DNA from 3 places in the Paenibacillus sp. J22P51 genome. Region 3 is predicted to be linked to each of the others. Evidence: riboswitches for the same ligand, from Rfam matches in the RefSeq annotation. Region 3 holds a riboswitch; each other region holds the start of a gene.

Region 1 (3,280 bases), on a different contig from region 3:
GGCCGGTTGCAGCAGCAGGTGTGCGCAGCAGCTCATTAATTGGTAAATATTTGACCGTTTCGCCAGTGCTGTCACTGATGAAAATTTTGGCATTCGGCAATATTTTCTCTAACGTCTCGATGATAAGCCTGCTTTCCGTAACCGATTTATTATTGGCATACTCCGCATAAAGGGCGTTAAACTTCGCAACATCCCCCTGCGCATTCAAAATACGTGATTTCTTCTGTGCCTCGGCATTCTCAATAAGTGCTTGAGCGTTGCCTCGCTCCCTAGGAAGGATATCATTTTCGTATTTGGTCGCGACGTTAATCTTCGTGTTTTTCTCTTCGCGTGCGTTGGTGACATCTTTAAAAGCATTTTGCACATCGCCCGCTGGCGGCTCGATATCTTGGAACTTCAAATCGACAATATGGATGCCTGTTTGATATTTGGTCTGCATCTCGATCAGCCGTTCTTTAACCTTGCCTTGGACCTCTGTTTTTCCTTCTGTAATGGCAAAGTCGAGCGCCGTAGCGCCGATAACTGAACGAATCGCTGCACTTGCGGAGTTGCGAAGGAACTGTTCGGCATTATCAATGTTGTACAAGTAGTTACGCATGTCACTGATATTCCACTCCACAACGGCATCAGCGGATAAAATATTTTCATCCCCCGTAATCATCATCGCTTCTTCTTCGACGGGTGTGATTTTACCATTGGCTTCACGGAAGCCGATTTGGATACGCTGTGTCTTTTTGGCAGGCAGTACAATCACCTGTTGGATCGGGAATGGGAGTTTGAAGTGAAGCCCAGCTTCCTTCTCCGTCGTATATTTGCCTAATGTCAAAATGGCCGCCTTCTCATGCTCCTGCACCGTATAGAAGGTGGACTTACCAAAAATGAGGACGAGAACGATAATAAGGCCGATTATGATTTTGGTCACCAAGCCTGGCGGGAGCGAGGTTGGTCTTCGTCGATCGGGTTCTGGCAGTACAAATGGTTCCATTGAAAACACCCCTTTAATATAAGATTTACTGATATGCTATACGGGGAGTTTTGGAAATGGTTTCAATAGGAAAATTGTTATTTCCAAGACTTGGCTGTCATGCTATGATATTTAGTAATTGAATACGAATGAATCCCTAGGGGCGCCGAGAGGCTGAGACAGTGTAGACTGAACCCTTTGAACCTGATCTGGTTTATGCCAGCGGAGGAAAGTGGAACGAGCTTTGGAGCCGATTTAATAGTTGTATATGATGAGGCAGCCTACAACCACTTTCTTGAGGAAAGTGGTTTTTTTGTGTTTAAAGGCGATGTCAGGATGGTTTGTTTGCTTATGAGCACAAGTGATGGTTGGTGGAGAGGAAGTGGGTCGTAGGTGTCGGAGAAAGAGCTGCATGTCATATCGGACGGGAAGCTTACGTGGTCTGAACTGGCGAAAATTGCGGTTCAGATTTACCCGTATGTCACGGCGATTCATATTCGTGAGAAAACGAAATCCTTGGATGAGATTTTCATCGGAGTGCAGTACTTATTAGAGCAGGGGGTTCCTGCCAAAAGTCTGTACGTCAACGGGTTTCCTTCCATCGCTCTAGCTTTACAGACAGGGGGGCTTCAGCTTCCAGGCACGACGCCATCGCTTGTTATTCAGGATGAGTTGTGCAAGGGGATTCAGCGTATCGGAATTTCTGTGCATCATGCGGATGAAGCGAAATGGCGTGAAAAAGAGGGAGCCGACTATGTCATGTTCGGTCATATCTTTGCGACAAATTCGAAGCGGGGAGCGCCGCCTAGAGGCTTAGAGCAATTACGCAAACTGGTTAATCACATTAACATTCCTGTGATTGCGATTGGCGGGATGACGCCTGCGAGAGTAAGGTCTGTTCTGGATACAGGAGCCTCTGGCATCGCAGTCATGAGCGGAATATGGGAAGCGGCTGATCCTCTCGGAGCCGCACAGGCCTATCACGATGAGCTTAGGCAGATAGAGGTGAGTTAAATGTCAGCAGATAGATCAGATGTTATCATCGTTGGCGGTGGTGTTATCGGTACATCCATTGCGTATTACTTGGCAAAAAGTGGGCGGTCCGTCACGCTGCTTGAGCGGGGCCAACTCGGCACAGAAGCCTCGGCAGCTGCAGCGGGCATGCTCGGCGCGCAGTCCGAGATGGAAGACACGGGCGCTCTGTTCCAGTGGGCGCGCCAAAGCCGTGCCATGTTCCCCCAGCTAAGCGGGGAACTCCGAGAACTCACGGGCATCGACATCGGTCTCGTCCGTGAGGGGCTGCTGAACGTCGCGCTCAGCGACGTTCAAGAGCAAGAGCTGCGCGCGCGAGAGAAGCTCCAGCGCGCCGTGGGCGAGAAGGCCCAGTGGCTCAGCGCAGCTGAAGCCACGGCGATAGAGCCCGCGCTGAGCGGTGCGACGCGCGGAGCCCTGTACCTGCCCGAGGATGGGCAGGTGGATGCTCCGCTGCTTGCGGCGGCATTCGCGCAGGCTGCGCAAGTGCTTGGGGCGAACGTGCAACCGTTCGCCGGGGTGCAAGGGCTGCTGACCGCGCAGGAGCGCGTCATCGGCGTGCTGACGGCCGCCGGTCCGCTCTACAGCGACCATGTCGTCGTCGCCGCAGGCACGTGGAGCGGTCAGCTGCTTGGGAGCATCGGCATAGATCTGCCGATGTATCCCGTGAAAGGCGAGTGCTTCTCCGTTAGGACGCCGAAGCCTTTATTGAAGAAAACCCTGTTCACACCAGGGTGCTATATCGTTCCGAAAGCCGGCGGACGGCTGGTGGTCGGCGCGACGGTCGTGCCGAACAGCTATGACCGCAAGGTGTCGCTCTCGGGCTTAGCCGAGCTGATGGAACGCGCGAGGGGGCTGATGCCCGCACTCGGCGACGCAGAGTGGGAGAAGGCTTGGTCGGGGCTGCGCCCGCAGACAGCCGACGGACTGCCTTACATCGGCAAGGTGCCGACGGTGGAGGGGTTGTATACAGCGTGCGGTCATTACCGTAACGGGATTTTGCTGAGCCCGATCACCGGGAAGGTGATGGCTGATTGGATTGTGGGCGGAGACGGCGCAAGTGAACAAGGGATACAATCGTTAGCCCCTTGGCAGGATGCCTTCAGCCCTGATTTTTCCCCAGAGACCACGCGAGTGAGTCATCAGGTTGAGGACGTATTTTCAGCCACAGGAAAGGAATTGATAAGATTTGAAACTGCACATTAATGGTCAACAAGTAGACGTGCCCGATACGATTCGGACCGTTGTGGAGCTGCTGGCACACTTCGATTTAAGCGACAAAAT
Region 2 (3,280 bases), on a different contig from region 3:
GTTCATCAGGCTTCCACCATTATTGCTCTGCAGTGTTTGCCAATCCCAGCGGCGTGCAAAGCCGTTTAGACTGAAATCAACCTGTACGATGCGTCCAAGCACGCCGGATTCGATGACTTTACGAAGCTGTACGAAGGCTGGCTGGTAACGGGACTGCTGGAAAACCGCCAAAATGCTGCCGGTGCGCTCGGATGCCTCGATCAGCTGGTCCACCTCCTCGGGTGACTTGGCCAGTGGTTTCTCGCACAAGACATGCAGTCCGCGATTTAGCAGCTCCAGCGAAATCGGAAAATGCTGATGACTCGGGGAGGCATTGACGATCAGATCCAGCTCCTCATTAGCCACCATATCCTCCCAGGACGCGTATGCATGGCAGCCGTATTCTTTCGTCGCAAGCTCCTGACGCTCCGGTATAGAGTCGGCAACCGCCATAATCCGGTAATGCTCCGGAAGCTGTACGAGCAAATTACCGTGGATATCGCGCCCGCTGCGGCCTTGCCCAATAATACCTACCTTCACAATTTTCTTAGTCATCGCAACTACCTCTTTCTTTCATGGATTCAGGGTGTATGTCCAAATGTTTTCTTATATTCAGTAGGCGTGATGCCTGTTCGTTTTTTGAAGGTTCGGATGAAATGGCTGAGATGATGAAACCCGACCTGAAAGCCAATCTGGGTAATCGTATGCATATTGCGCTGAATGAGCTATGCAAGGGCTGCTTCAGCGTGTGACTGGAGTAGCGGTTGAAAATAGGACATTCCCTTCTCCATGTTCATACGATTACCACCTGTCCGAAGCCATATTTCATTCAAGCATATGCCAATTGGCGGAATAGAACAACCCTTGTGTGAAGGCGTGTAAAGTGTCCCCCCCAGAGCAGGCGGATAATCTGACTAACCGTTTCCGCGTGTAATGGAAGCTGGTTGAAGTCGCAGCCCGCATACCCATTGATCTGTAGATCAACCAAGCCTGGGGCGGCAATCGGCAATTCCCCCTGCGAGTGACTCAGCAAACTGCTTCACTTCAGCAATCCGTCCACCATTGACGGTAATTGCCACAGGCTACATTTTTTTCGCTTTCAGCAGGGTGAAAGACATGGGTTCCTCCTCTAAAAGAGATTCAGTAAATAAAAGGAATTTGAGTGCAAATGTGGAATAGAAGTATATACAGAAATAGAGGCTCAGTGACTTGGTGATGAAGGTAATTCGTTAATGACGAAGAGGGGGCTAACGTGTGAAATCAACGGGAATTGTAAGGAAAGTAGACGAGCTGGGGCGGATTGTTCTGCCAATTGAGCTGCGACGGACACTCCATATTGAGATCGGTGACGCCATCGAGGTTTATGTGGATCCTGAACGTATTACGCTTAAGAAATATATGCCTGCTTGTGTGTTCTGTGGTAATTTTGAGGATATGACCTATTTCAAAGGGAAGCTCATTTGCGGCAATTGTATTGATGGGATTGTTTAGCAGTTCTCGTAAGCAAGGCACACAGTCAACAGTAAGCCCCTTCAGGGATGTTCCATGATCCTGATGGGCTTTTTTTCACAAAATAACCATTGCAAAATTTGGGAATTAGTTGTAGATTTTATATCTAAGTGCATAGTCACGGGAGCTTGGTGAGACCAGGCTGAGAGGATAGTTATAACTATCGACCGTTAAACCTGATCTGGATAATGCCAGCGGAGGAACACAAGATCTCTTTGTATACCAGGAGACCGCCTCTATTAATATAGATGCGGTCTCTTTTTCGCTGCATGAATCCTCCGCTTGATCAAAATCAACTAATAGGAGGAATAAAATGGAAATGGAAACAAGTAAAGAAAACGTCGCTTCATCAACATCCTCTTTTCCGGGAAGTAAAAAAGTTTATGTCGAGGGCTCACGAAAGGACATTAGGGTCCCTATGCGTGAAATCACTTTGAATCCTACCACTGGAGCCTATGGTGAACAGGAAAACGCTCCTTTTCGTGTTTACGACACGAGTGGCGCATATACAGATGAGGAGATCCAAACCGATATTCGTGAAGGTATTGGGCCTAATCGTTTAAATTGGATTGTAGAACGCGGCGATGTTGAAACATATGAAGGAAGAACGATTAAACCGGAAGATAACGGATATTCCAAGGGCGAGTACGTTACTGAGGTTTTTCCAGGCTTACATCGTCACCCTATGCGAGCGAAAAAAGGTCGTAATGTAACCCAGATGCATTATGCACGTCAAGGTATCATCACGTCCGAAATGGAATATATCGCGATTCGCGAAAATGTATCTCCGGAATTTGTGAGAGACGAAGTCGCTCGTGGTAGAGCGATTATCCCCGCAAATATTAATCACCCTGAGAGTGAGCCTATGATTATTGGACGTAACTTTCTCGTGAAGATCAATGCGAATATAGGAAACTCTGCTGTATCGTCCTCCATTGAAGAAGAAGTGGAAAAAATGAGATGGGCTACTCGCTGGGGCGCTGATAATATTATGGATCTCTCTACGGGTAAAAACATTCATACCACCCGGGAATGGATTATTCGTAATTCCCCTGTTCCTATTGGTACCGTACCTATTTATCAAGCACTAGAGAAAGTGAATGGAAAAGCAGAAGATTTAACATGGGAAGTATACCGTGACACACTAATTGAACAAGCGGAGCAAGGTGTAGATTACTTTACGATTCACGCAGGTGTTCTACTGCGTTATGTTCCTCTTACTGCCAAGAGGATAACAGGTATTGTTTCACGCGGTGGATCCATTATGGCAGCCTGGTGTCTCGCTCACCACCAGGAAAACTTTCTGTATACACACTTTGAAGAAATTTGTGACATCATGAAAACCTACGATGTATCCTTTTCACTAGGCGACGGTTTACGCCCGGGGTCCATTGCAGATGCTAATGATGAAGCCCAATTTGCAGAGCTAGAAACTTTAGGTGAACTAACCAAAATCGCGTGGGAGCATGACGTACAAGTCATGGTAGAAGGCCCTGGTCACGTGCCAATGCACTTAATCAAAGAAAACATGGATAAACAACTTGACATTTGTAACGAAGCTCCTTTTTACACCTTAGGACCACTTACAATAGATATTGCTCCGGGTTATGACCATATCACGTCGGCCATTGGCGCAGCGATGATTGGCTGGTTTGGAACGGCCATGCTCTGCTATGTAACACCCAAAGAACACTTGGGCTTGCCCAATAAAAATGACGTTCGTGAAGGCGTGATCACTTATAAAATTGCTGCTCATGCCGCTGATTTAGCCAAAGGACATAAAGGCGCCATG
Region 3 (3,280 bases):
TCACGATCATGACTCTCATCGGTCAAGGCCAAATCGGGACAAGAATGCTTACGAACGTTGCCAAAAGCGCGAAAGAATCTGAGCTATCACGGACCAAAACAGACGAAGTGCTATCAGGCGTGCGTACGACGACAGAAGTGCTGGGTACATCAAGTGGAAACTTACAAGAGAACGCCGCTGTGACAGGTAGAATTACTGAGGAAGTGGTTGCTGCTTTTCAGGAAATTACCATCGGTATTGAATCACAAGCATCTAGTATTAACGATATTACTTCAGCCATTCAGCATGTGAATGAGACGGTTGAACAGACCACTGCGGCATCGAATACAATGAGCAGCAGATCTCGGGATACGGCGCGAATGACGAATGAAGGCAAGACCCAGATGAAAGATTTGTCGCTCAAAATCAATGATATTACCGTTATCGTCACCGAGACCTCCAACATCATGAATGAAGTGAACGAAGAGAACGTGAAAATTGGGAACATTGTTTCCACCATTGCCGAGATCGCGAATCAGACGAATTTATTGTCGTTGAATGCTTCCATTGAGGCTGCGCGTGCAGGCGAGCACGGGAAAGGCTTCTCCGTTGTGGCTAACGAAATTCGAAAGCTGGCGCAAAATGCACACATCGCCTCGACCGATATTTCGGAAATCCTAGGCTCGATTCAGGCTAAAGTCGTGACAGCCGTTGAGAAGGTTGCCGTTGGGATTACAGCCGTAGAATCAGGTAAGAAATCGACAGATAGCGTAAGCCAATTGTTCGAGGTCATCAACACGAATACAGCGGAAGTCATGGAGCAAGCAGAGCATCTGCAGCGCATGAATCAACAATTGCAAGTTTCCTCACAGCGTGTCGCAGAAGAGATGACGTCCGTTGCAGCGATCACAGAGGAGTCGGCAGCTTCCGTTCAGGAGGTACTGGCAAGCGCTGAAGTACAGCAGCATCGCGTACAGGATATTGTGGACAGCATCCGTCAATTGAGCGGGTTAACGCAGGATCTGAAGCATCTGATCGAAAAGTAAGCGTTGCGCGAAATCCTTTTGGGAAAAAAAGGATTGCCAAAAGGTGGCTAATCCGCTACAGTTAAGCCAAATGAATAGCAACACGGGTGCTTGATGAAGTCAGGCTGAGATAGTGGCCCTATGCCACTGACCGTTAATCTGATCTGGATAATGCCAGCGTAGAGACCTTATGTGCTTTTTATGCACGAATGTTCAAGCCTGCCGTTAATCCGGTGGGCTTTTTTTGTCCCTTAGGGGGCGAAAGGGACCATGTATCCAAGGTTGGCGTGTTCGCCTATCTCATTGACAAATATGGATTTGGGAAAAGGAGTCGAGTAGAAGATGGCGCAAAAGGAAGCAAGTAAACAAGGGTTAAAGCTGACCGATATTTTGATCACAATTGTCATATCGGCGGTATTCGGTGTGATTTATCGGATTTGGGGACCGTTGTATGATCTGATGAAACCGCTAGGAATACATGCGGAGCAGTTAAGCTACGGGATGTGGTTCATGGCCGCAACCTTCGCTTTCCTCGTCATTCGTAAGCCTGGGGTTGCCCTGTTGGCAGAAGTGGCGGCAGCAACGATTGAGGCGTTGTATGGCGGCCATTGGGGAGTGGCGACGCTCGTGTTTGGTTTGCTTCAAGGGCTTGGTGCGGAGCTGATATTTGCTGCTTTCCGCTATCGTCGCACGAATGTAGGGGTAACGATACTCGCAGCATTTGCATCGGCCATTATGTCCATTTTTGTGGATACGTACTATGGGTATATCGATCAGCTTACTTTCTGGAATTACATATTGTTTGTTAGCCTGCGTCTACTGGGCAGCGCCTTGATTGCTGGGGTGTTCGCGTATTATTTAACGAGCGCATTGTCTCGCACAGGTGTGCTGAATCTGATTCGTCCGGTGTCCAAAAAAGATTACGACGTGCTGGGGTAACAAGATGAGTGAGGGAATGAGCGTTACCAACCTAAGGTTAAAATATCCTGGCGATGACGCCCCCCTGATTTTTCAGGGGGTTTCCTTTTCCGTCGAGCCCGGTGAAAAGGTGCTGCTTCTGGGACCTAGCGGCTGCGGGAAATCGACCCTGCTTCAAGTACTGAGTGGAATCGTACCCGACATGATCGAGCTGCCGCTCAAGGCGGATGAGATTCGCAGACCTAGCCGGTGGGGCTATGTGTTTCAGGACCCAGATACGCAGTTCTGTATGCCCTATATCGACGAAGAGATCGCGTTCGTGTTGGAAAATCAGGAAGTGCCGCGGGAAGAGATGCCTATGTGCATTCGGTACTATTTGGACTTGGTCGGGCTTCAGGTGCCTAATGCTCACACGCTGATAAGCACACTGTCTCAAGGGATGAAGCAACGCCTAGCGATTGCTAGCGTACTGGCGCTTGAGCCAGAGGTACTCTTTCTCGACGAGCCCACGGCGCTGCTGGATGAAGAGGGCACGAAGCAGGTATGGGACACGATTCGGACAATTAGCGGGGACAAAACCCTCCTCATCGTAGAGCACAAAATTAGCGGCATGCTGGATCTGCTCGATCGGTTGATCATCCTGACACCCGAGGGTAGGGTTTTAGCGGATGGATCGCCACGTGCTATGTTCGAGATGTACAAAGCACAAATGAGGGAATATGGCATTTGGTATCCCGAGGTGTGGGAGGATTATGCCAAGGAGCAAGGGACTAGAGCTGTTGAGGGAGAGCTGGAACAGGGGATCAATCAAGAGAAAGCGAGAGTGAAACATCAGGGAGCTGCTGACGAGAACTTACTAGCGTCTTTGAGGGTAGACGACCCAAGGAAAGCGCCAGAAAGCGCTCAGTCCATTGAGCCCGTTATGGTTTTTCAAGATTTCGTGGGGCTTCGCGGCGGGCAGACCAGGACCTCTGTGGATAACTTTAGCGTATATCCAGGAGACTGGATCACCGTTGTCGGTGCCAACGGTGCAGGCAAAAGCTCGCTGCTCCTAGCGATCATGCGGCTCATTCCGACCCGCGGAAGTTGTGTGATCGCGGGTGTGAAGGGCAACAAAGTCGAGCAGCTTGCGGAGCAAGTCGGCTTTGTGTTTCAGAACCCGGAGTTCCAGTTCGTCACGAACTCCGTAGAGGAGGAGCTGGCCTATGGCTTGCCAGAGGGTCAGCCGAGGAACGGACAGTGGGCAGCGGCCGAGCTGCTGCTCCGGGAGTACGACCTGCTCGCGCTGCGCGAGCGGCACCCTTTCCAGCTCTCGATGGGCCAGAAGCGTAGGCTCAGTGTGGCCTCCGCGATGGTTC

Evidence for each region. A riboswitch is a leader RNA that binds a small molecule or an ion and turns the genes downstream of it on or off. The one in region 3 is predicted to bind thiamine pyrophosphate.
Region 1: another riboswitch for thiamine pyrophosphate. It lies ahead of AC58QC_RS21115 (thiamine phosphate synthase); the one in region 3 lies ahead of AC58QC_RS19685 (ECF transporter S component).
Region 2: another riboswitch for thiamine pyrophosphate. It lies ahead of thiC (phosphomethylpyrimidine synthase ThiC); the one in region 3 lies ahead of AC58QC_RS19685 (ECF transporter S component).

What each region holds. Positions count from the first base shown of each region.
Region 1 is NZ_JCAUAZ010000010.1:194,409-197,688, forward strand. Features, by position in the region: gene hflK (FtsH protease activity modulator HflK) at 1-985, opposite strand, end outside; TPP riboswitch at 1,114-1,212, shown strand; gene AC58QC_RS21115 (thiamine phosphate synthase) at 1,358-1,978, shown strand; gene thiO (glycine oxidase ThiO) at 1,979-3,202, shown strand; gene thiS (sulfur carrier protein ThiS) at 3,186-3,280, shown strand, end outside.
Region 2 is NZ_JCAUAZ010000001.1:1,143,359-1,146,638, forward strand. Features, by position in the region: gene AC58QC_RS04530 (Gfo/Idh/MocA family protein) at 1-534, opposite strand, end outside; gene AC58QC_RS04535 (helix-turn-helix domain-containing protein) at 561-689, opposite strand; gene AC58QC_RS04540 (AbrB/MazE/SpoVT family DNA-binding domain-containing protein) at 1,234-1,470, shown strand; TPP riboswitch at 1,599-1,708, shown strand; gene thiC (phosphomethylpyrimidine synthase ThiC) at 1,802-3,280, shown strand, end outside.
Region 3 is NZ_JCAUAZ010000009.1:114,507-117,786, reverse strand. Features, by position in the region: gene AC58QC_RS19690 (methyl-accepting chemotaxis protein) at 1-1,025, shown strand, start outside; TPP riboswitch at 1,098-1,208, shown strand; gene AC58QC_RS19685 (ECF transporter S component) at 1,347-1,943, shown strand; gene AC58QC_RS19680 (ABC transporter ATP-binding protein) at 1,948-3,280, shown strand, end outside.